DNA from 2 places in the Streptomyces sp. NPDC048506 genome. Region 2 is predicted to be linked to the other one. Evidence: riboswitches for the same ligand, from Rfam matches in the RefSeq annotation. Region 2 holds a riboswitch; the other holds the start of a gene.

Region 1 (4,452 bases), on a different contig from region 2:
CCAGGGCTCGCCGGACGCTCCGGTAACCGAAAGCCTTGGGACGTCGAGGCGGCCGACGCGTCGGGGCTCGTACGTACGGACGGGCGGAGCGGGATGAAGCCGGTGCGGATGCGGCAGCATGACGGGGCTCCTGCGGGTGACGACGCGGAGCGGCGGGCGGACCGCGTCCGGAGGCCACCGCCGGGGCGGCGCCTGATGCGCTGGCTGCCCGCGGTCCTGATCGTCGGGGGCCTGGCCTTCGACATGAGCACCCCGCCCAGCTACACCGCCGCCCCCTTCTTCTCCGCCGCCCCACTGGTCGCTGCGCCGCTGTTCTCGCTGCGGGCCACCGTCCTCACCGTGTTGGCCGCCCTGGCGGGCGAGATCTGGGTGGTCGCCTACCGCAGCACCGACACGGGGTACCACCAGTCGGTGACGGAGGTCGCCACGGTCTTCGTCGTGGCCCTGCTGGCGCTCGGCATCAACCGGGCGCTCCGGCTGACCGGCGCTCGGCTGGCGTCCGTACGGGACGTCTCGGAGGCCGCCCAGCGCGCCGTGCTGCCGGTGCCGCCGGAGCGGCTGGCCGGGTTCGCGGTCGCCGCCCGGTACCTGGGTGCGCGGGTGGACGCCCGGATCGGCGGCGACCTCTATGCGGTGCAGGACACCCCGCACGGCGTACGGCTGATCGTCGGCGATGTGCGCGGCAAGGGGCTGGAGGCGGTGGAGGCCGCGGTGGTGGTCATCGGCGCGTTCCGGGAGGCGGCCGAGCAGGAGGTCACGCTGGAGGCGGTGGCGGGCCGGCTGGAGCGGGCGCTGCAACGGGAGGGCCGGCGGCGCGCGGGGATCGAACGGGCCGAAGGGTTCACCACGGCGGTGCTGGCCGAGCTCCCCGCTGACGGTCAGTCCGTCCTACGGGTCCTCAACCGGGGCCATCCGGCTCCCCTGATGCTCACCCCGGACGGCGGGCTGCGCGAACTGGTCCCCGCGGCGCCGGCGCTGCCGCTGGGGATGAGTGACGTGGCGAGTTGGCCGGACCGGTCGGACGAGACCTTCTTCCCGGCCGGTGCGCTGCTGCTGTGCTTCACCGACGGCGTCACCGAGGCCCGCGACGGCAGCGGTTGCTTCTACGACCCGTCGGACCGGCTGCGCGGCCGCCTCTTCGCCGGTCCGGACGGCCTCCTGGACACCCTCGTCGAGGACGTCGCCCGGTACACGGGCGGGGCGCAGGCGGACGATATGGCCCTGCTGGCGGTGCAGCGGCCGATGGGGACGTGAGGGGGCCTCCTCGGCGGGCAGTTGGCCGGGACGGGGGCGGGGACGGGGGTGGTGGACGGTGGGTGGTGGACGGTGGGTGGTGGAGGGTGGTCCGGTCTACGCCGCGGGTCCGGTCTGCGCCGTGGGCTCGGCCTGTGCCGTGGGGTCCGGCAGGCCGCGCAGGCTCTGTCCGTGCTGCCCGGTGCGGGCGACCGGGCGCCCGTCCAGGGCGAGGGTCAGCAGCAGTCCGTCCTCCGAGTGCCAGGAGTCCTGCTCCGGCCCGGCGGTCCACGGCAGGACGGAGTGGTGCTCGTTGGAGATCCAGTGCCCGCCGCCGGGGTGCCCGTCGAGTACCGTGCGCACACGGTCCGCGAACTCCACGCGGCGGGCCGGCGCGAGGTAGGTCAGCACCGCGCTGTGGAAGACGACCAGGGTCGCCTCGGGCGGCGCGGCGGCGGCCAGCGCGGGCAGCTCGTCGATCAGGTCCCCGCGAGCGATCCGCGGCCGCGGCGCCGTGCGCACCGCCTCGACGGCCGCCGAGAGGTGGGCCGCCCGCTCCTCCTCGCCGGGCCAGACGAGCGCCCGCAGCCAGCGCAGGTCGTCCGGCTCGGCGACGGCGTCGAGCGGGTTCAGGTCGATACCGGCCCGCCAGACGACCTCCGGCATCCGGTCGGGCAGCCGCCCGGCCGCCGGCTCGGTACGGCATGTGAAGAGCGCCGGGCTCGTCGCCGGGCCCAGCTCGGTCGTCCGGACGGCGCCCCCGGGGTCCTGCCGGTACGCGTAGCGGTAGCGGTAACGGTCGGGGTGCAGACACAGGCCGGCCGAGGTGCCGACCTCCAGCAGGGCCAGTGGCTGGGTGAGTCGGGCGAGCAGCGGCAGCAGGGTGGCGCAGCGGGCCGGTTCGTTGGTCTGGGTGGCGCGCTGCATGACCACCGCACGGACCTCGTCCCAGTGCCGGACCGTCCACTCGCGCCAGCGACCGTAGGCCGCCTCGTCCCGCGGTCCGTGTTCGGCGTGCGGGCCGTCGAGGTAACGGACCGCGGCGAGCAGGAGGTTCGGCTGCTGTTTGTTGCCGGCCGGCAGCGACCCCGAGAGCAGGTCGCAGAGCTCCGGGTCCTGGCTGATCCGCGCGGTCAGTTCGGTATGGGCGGCGGAGCGGCCGTACGCCTCCCACCGCGAGAAATGTCGGTACCGCCGCGCCACGTCCTGGGCGCTACCGCTGATGACCCCGCTCCCGGTGTTCCCGGTGTTGACGACCATGATCCGACGTTACCCAGTCACACTGGGTAATCGGCGGGCACCCCTCCGCATAACGACTCATGCACAATCGCCGGGAGATCGTTTAGCGTTCGGCGGTCAACTCGCCCGGTTTGCGGCCATGGTGGCCGAAAAAGTCCCCGCCGAACCTCGTGTGGAACGGACAAGGTTTCCCGGGAAGGCTTGGAAAACAGCCACGATCTCTATTACTGTCCGATAACGCAGCGCGGTCGTCCCAGCCGTCGCAAGAGGCGGCACCGTGCGCCGACGCCGAATCCCGCACGCACTGTTCACGCACCTCCAGCACCTCGAACTGCACCAAGGGAACCGGGGAACCACCACATTGGGGTGAATCGGACGCCTCTGCCAGAGGGTGCCCGTAGGAGACCTTCCTGCTCCGAACCCGTCAGCTAACCCGGTAGGCGAGAAGGAAGGAAAGGAGTGCGCCCCAGTGGCGTCCAACAGGCCTGCCCCCGAGGCTCCGTCCGGCTACCCACTCGACGACCGAGGAGCCTTCGACGGCCCCGGATACGCGGGCGGCGGTGCGGCCGGCGACAGCGACGGCCCGTGGGAGGAGTGGAACCCCACCGAGGATTCCGTCCGACCGGTCCGCGGCAAGCACCGGGTGGCCAAGCAGCGCGCCGGAGGCCTCGCCCGCGGCGGTACGGTCCTGGGCGTCGGCGTCATCGCGGCGGTCGGTGCGGGTGGCATGGCCACGGCCGAGGACCGCCCGCCGGTCCCGATCTCGATGCCCGACGTCGGGGGCCTGGCCCACGAGATATCCGACAGCCTGCCGGACGCCGCGTCCCTCCCCGGCGTGGGCGACCTCATATCCGACTCGGGATCCGACTCCGGTTCTGATTCCGGTTCTGATTCTGGTTCTGACTCTTCTTCGGGCGCGGACTCCGCCGCGTCCGGTCCGCTCGGCCAGAGCACCCAGCGGGGCGCGTCCGGCGCCGGCGAGGCCCTGCGCAGCCGCATCCTCCAGCAGGCCGATACGCAGCAGGACGCCGCCGAGGAGGAGGCCCGCGAGGCGGCGGAGAGCGCCGCCGTCAAGCAGGCCGCGACGGACGCGGCCGCGGCGCAGAAGACCGCCGAGAAGGCCGCGGCCACCAAGAAGGCCGCCGAGCTGGAGGCCAAGCGCAAGGCCGAGGAGGAGGCCCGCCGCAAGGCGGAGGCCGAACGCCTCGCCCAGCTGGCGAAGAGCTACCTCACCCCGGTCGCCTCGTACACCCTGACCGCCGGCTTCGGTCAGGCCGGTGACCGCTGGGTCGCCGACCACACCGGGCAGGACTTCGCCGCACCGACCGGCACGCCCGTCAGGGCAGTGCACTCCGGCACCATCACCCAGGCCGGCTGGGCCGGGTCGTACGGCTACCGCATCGTGCTCACCCTCGACGACGGCACGGAGCTCTGGTTCTGCCATCTGTCCTCGATGGTGAAGACCTCCGGCAAGGTCAACACGGGCGATGTCATCGGCCGGGTCGGCGCGACCGGCAACGTCACCGGCCCGCACCTCCACCTGGAGGTACGCCCCGGCGCCGGTGACCCGATAGACCCGATGCCCTGGCTGCGCGAGCACGGGCTCGACGTCTGAGGGCGCGTCCGGGGCGGCGGAACTCCGTTGTGGGGGAGAGGGAATATGCGCCCTCTCCCCGACGCTCCAACAACGTATGACCGCGACACTCAAAACTGTTGGTTCGCTCTCCGTCTCCCCGCTCTGCCTCGGGGGCAACGTCTTCGGCTGGACGGCCGACGAGGCCGAGTCCTTCGCCGTGCTCGACGCGTACACGGCCGGCGGCGGCAACTTCATCGACACCGCGGACGTGTACTCCGCCTGGGCCCCTGGAAACAAGGGCGGTGAATCCGAGACCGTCATCGGCAACTGGCTGGCGTCCCGCGGCAACCGCTCCGACGTGGTCATCGCCACCAAGGTGGGCGCGCACCCCGACTACAAGGGCC
Region 2 (4,452 bases):
GGTGCCGCCTGCGGCGGTGGCGGTGGCGGCGCCTGCGAGGGCCAGGGTGGCGGCCGTACGAGCGGTGCGCGCACTGCGCGAGCCGCCGCCGATGAGCGCGGCGAGCGGATGCTGCCTGGGCTTGCGGTGCGAGGCCACGGTGGCCGTCACTTCCTTCCCTTAGGGCCGTCGGCCCGGCGGCGGTCCGCTTCGAGGCGCGGGCCGCCGCCTGACCTTCGGCGGGGCGGCCGGCGGACACCGGTGTGGAGCCCGGCGATGGCGGGGAGCCGGCCGCCTGGAGGAGGACGCTAGACCTGGGCGTCACGGGGGTGAGCCCGTTTGCCCGGCATTGTTCGGTTTCGACCGGCGCCGGTACGCGGCTGACCGCGGCGCCATGACCGCGCGGCCGGGACCGGTCTGCCGTGACCGAAGCGGCGATTGTGTGCGCCCTGCCGGAAGGGCCGTGCTATGCGGCGGCTACGATCCAGCACTATGGACGTAGTAATCAATGTCTTCGTCGGCCTGCACATCATCGGTATCGCCGCCCTGCTGGGCGGCTTCCTGACCCAGATGAAGGCGATGGGCGCGGGCACCGCGCGCTTCGTACCGGCCATGCTGCACGGCGCGCTGACGATGCTGGTGACCGGCATCGTGCTGGTGGGCCTCAACCAGGCCGAGGGCCACACCCTCAACAACATCAAGATCGGCATCAAGATGGCCGTCCTGGTGGTGATCCTGGCGCTGGTGTACGTCAAGCGGGACGAGGAGACGGTCGCCAAGCCGGTCTTCGCCACGGTGGGCGGGCTCACGGTCGCCAACATCTTCATCGCGGTGCTCTGGACCTGAGCGACGGACCGCATCGCGCGCCGAACGGATCGGACCACGCACCGCGCGCCGAACGGATCGCACCGCGCACCGCGCGCCGAACGGATCGCACCGCGCACCGCGCACCGAACGGACCGCACAACGCATCGCGGCCGCCCCGTCACGGCGGCCTCAACCGCACACCGCGCGGTCCTCGCACTCCGGGATCCGGAGGCGAGGGCCGCGCGGCGGCGTGTGGGGGGTGGCCCGTGGGGGGTGGCCTTGAGGGGGTGGAGCGGGGCCGCGGCTCAGGCCGGGCGGACGCTCCCGTAGATCGGCATGTAGTAGATCGACTCCACCCGGACGTTGGCGCCCGGGTGCGGGGCGTGGATCATCTTGCCGTCGCCTATGTACATGCCGACGTGGCTGATGTCGTCGAAGAAGAAGACGAGGTCACCGGGCTGGAGGTTGCTGGTCGCCACCCGCTGGCCGACCTTGACCTGGTCCCAGGTGGTGCGCGGCAGATCGACACCGGCCGCCTTCCAGGCCGCCTGCGTCAGCCCCGAGCAGTCGTAGGAGTTGGGGCCGGTCGCGCCCCAGACGTACGGCTTGCCTATCTGGGCGCGGGCGAACGCCAGGGCCTTTTCGGCCTTGGTGGAGTTCGAGCTCCCGGTGGAGCCGCCGCTGCTGGTGCCACCACCGGTCTGCCCGCCGGACGTGCCGCCGGTCTGCTGCTGTCGCTCGCGCTCCTGCTGCCGGCGCGCCTCCTCCTCGGCCTTGCGCTTGGCCGCCGCCTCCTTCTGGCGCTCCAACTCCGCCAGCCGCGCCTTCTCCTGGGCGGTCAGCCGCGACAGCAGTTGCCGGGTCTCGGCGAGCTTCTGCTGGACGGACTGCTTGGACGCCTTGAGGGAGGACTGCGTCTCCTGGAGCTGATCCAGGCTGCGGCTCGCCTCGGCCCGCTGGCGCGCCGCCGCTGACGCCTGCTTCTGGTAGTCGGCGACGGCCTGCTGCTGCCGGCTGGTCAGCCGCTCCATCAGGTGGCTGCGGTCGAAGAACTGCTGCGGGTCCTTGGCGAGCATCAGCTGCGCCGTCGGGTTCATCCCACCGCTCCGGTACTGCGCCGAGGCGAAGGTGCCCAGTTCGCGCCGGGAGTCGTTCATCTTCTGCGCGCGCTTGGCGGCGTCGTTGAGCAGACCGTTGACGGCGTCCCGCTGGTGGTCGGCGCGCTCCTTGGCCGCGTTGTACTTCTGGGTGGCCACCTCGGCCTGGTGGTAGAGGCCGTCGACCTTCTGCTTGACCTCTTCGATGGACGGCTTGGGCGCACGGGGGGCGGCGTCGGCGGACTGCGAGAGCAGGGTGACCGAGGCGAGCGCCGCAGTGGTGAGCCCGGCGGCCGTACGGCGGCTTCCGGGCGAGGTGAGAACGCTGGTGCGCGGCTTGCGATGGGACGCCAAGGCCGGCAACTCCTTCCGTGGGCCGCCTACCGGGTTAGCTGTCGGGTTCGGGCGGTGTCGCTGACGGAAGGTTTGCCCTACGGTCCGTGCGTCCGCTGGCGCGTCGCACGGATCGATTCACCCCGGTGATGCGTGTGGGTCCCCGGCTCCGGCCGGGGGACCCAGGGTTGAAGGTCTTCCGGCGCGTCTGGACTCGGCGGAGGCGGCCCGTGCCGGTGCTGTCACCGACGGCGTGCGGGCTGCCCGAGCCAGGACGTTAGCCAACTCGTGTGGCTCCTGTGAAGGCTGATGTTCGATATGCCCGAAACCTTTTCGTGACCTTTTTGCGGGAGCGTCGTGGCGGATACGGACGGCGCTCGACAGCACACGGAACGAGGTCGTCCGGCACACGGAACGGGGTCGTCCGGCACACGGAACTGGGTCTTCCGCCACGCGGAAACGGGATCTTCCGCCACGCGGAACGGGGTCATCCGGCCGTCTCTCCCCACTCGCCAGCACGCTGTCGGTGCCGCGGCCTAGACTCGGTGGGCGATGAGCAGCCTCTTTGACGACAGCTTCCTGGCGGACCTCGCCCACAAGGACGAGGAGGAGCACCCGCCGCCTCCCGAGCACGAGCACGAGCCGGCCTCGGAGGAGATCCCCGCCGACCTCTTCGGCGGGCGGTTCGACGCACCGGTGCACGCGGAGCCGTACTACCGCGACGGCGCCGCCCGCCCGGTCGTCGACCCCGCGGCGCTGCTGGAGGGGCTCAACGACCAGCAGAAGGCCGCCGTGGTGCACACCGGCGGCCCGTTGCTGATCGTCGCCGGCGCCGGCTCCGGCAAGACCCGGGTGCTCACCCACCGCATCGCCCACCTGCTCGCCGAGCGCCACGTCCACCCCGGCCAGATCCTCGCGATCACGTTCACGAACAAGGCCGCGGGCGAGATGAAGGAGCGCGTGGAGCAGCTGGTCGGCCCGCGCGCCAACGCGATGTGGGTCTCCACCTTCCACAGCGCCTGCGTGCGGATCCTGCGCCGCGAGTCCAAGAAGCTGGGCTTCACGTCGTCCTTCTCGATCTACGACGCGGCCGATTCGAAGCGCCTGATGGCGCTGGTCTGCCGCGATCTGGACCTGGACCCCAAGCGCTTCCCGCCCAAGTCCTTCAGCGCCAAGATCTCCAACCTCAAGAACGAGCTCATCGACGAGGAGAGCTTCGCCGGGACGGCGGCTGGGGGCACCTCCCAGACGGAGTCTGGGGGAGGTTTTGAGAAGACCCTGGCCGAGGCGTACGCGATGTACCAGGCGCGGCTGCGCGAGGCCAACGCCCTGGACTTCGACGACATCATCATGACGACGGTCAACCTGCTCCAGGCCTTCCCCGACGTCGCCGAGCACTACCGCCGCCGCTTCCGCCACGTCCTCGTCGACGAGTACCAGGACACCAACCACGCCCAGTACACCCTCGTCCGCGAACTGGTCGGCCCCGCCGAGACCGCCGCCGAGCTGTGCGTCGTCGGCGACGCCGACCAGTCGATCTACGCCTTCCGCGGCGCGACCATCCGCAACATCCTCCAGTTCGAGGAGGACTACCCGGACGCCACGACGATCATGCTGGAGCAGAACTACCGCTCCTCGCAGACGATCCTGTCCGCCGCCAACGCGGTCATCGAGCGCAACGAGAACCGCCGCCCCAAGAACCTCTGGACGGACGCCGGCGCCGGACCCAAGATCACCGGCTATGTCGCCGACACCGAGCACGACGAGGCGCAGTTCGTCGCCGACGAGATCGACCGGCTGACCGACGCCGGCGACGCCAAGGCCGGCGACGTCGCCGTCTTCTACCGCACCAACGCCCAGTCCCGTGTCTTCGAAGAGATCTTCATCCGGGTCGGGTTGCCCTACAAGGTCGTCGGCGGTGTGCGCTTCTACGAGCGCAAGGAGGTCCGCGACATCCTCGCGTACCTGCGGGTGCTCGCCAACCCCGAGGACAGCGTCCCGCTCCGCCGCATCCTGAACGTCCCCAAGCGCGGCATCGGTGAGCGCGCCGAGGCGATGATCGACGCCCTGTCGTCGCGCGAGAAGATCACCTTCCCGCAGGCGCTGCGCCGGGTCGACGAGGCGTACGGCATGGCCGCCCGCTCCGCCAACGCCGTCAAGCGCTTCAACGTCCTGATGGAGGAGCTGCGGACGGTCGTCGAGTCCGGCGCCGGACCCGCCACGATCCTGGAAGCGG

Evidence for each region. Region 2 has a riboswitch for cyclic di-AMP ahead of AB0C96_RS10645 (C40 family peptidase). Riboswitches for the same ligand answer to the same signal wherever they lie in the genome.
Region 1: linked by a shared signal. The riboswitch ahead of AB0C96_RS11820 (M23 family metallopeptidase) and the one ahead of AB0C96_RS10645 (C40 family peptidase) in region 2 are both predicted to bind cyclic di-AMP.

What each region holds. Positions count from the first base shown of each region.
Region 1 is NZ_JBEZIX010000012.1:23,001-27,452, reverse strand. Features, by position in the region: gene AB0C96_RS11830 (PP2C family protein-serine/threonine phosphatase) at 196-1,254, shown strand; gene AB0C96_RS11825 (DUF2332 domain-containing protein) at 1,351-2,493, opposite strand; cyclic di-AMP (ydaO/yuaA leader) riboswitch at 2,776-2,930, shown strand; gene AB0C96_RS11820 (M23 family metallopeptidase) at 2,942-4,087, shown strand; gene AB0C96_RS11815 (aldo/keto reductase) at 4,164-4,452, shown strand, end outside.
Region 2 is NZ_JBEZIX010000010.1:130,292-134,743, reverse strand. Features, by position in the region: gene AB0C96_RS10655 (NlpC/P60 family protein) at 1-150, opposite strand, end outside; gene AB0C96_RS10650 (hypothetical protein) at 472-825, shown strand; gene AB0C96_RS10645 (C40 family peptidase) at 1,092-2,237, opposite strand; cyclic di-AMP (ydaO/yuaA leader) riboswitch at 2,245-2,414, opposite strand; gene pcrA (DNA helicase PcrA) at 2,769-4,452, shown strand, end outside.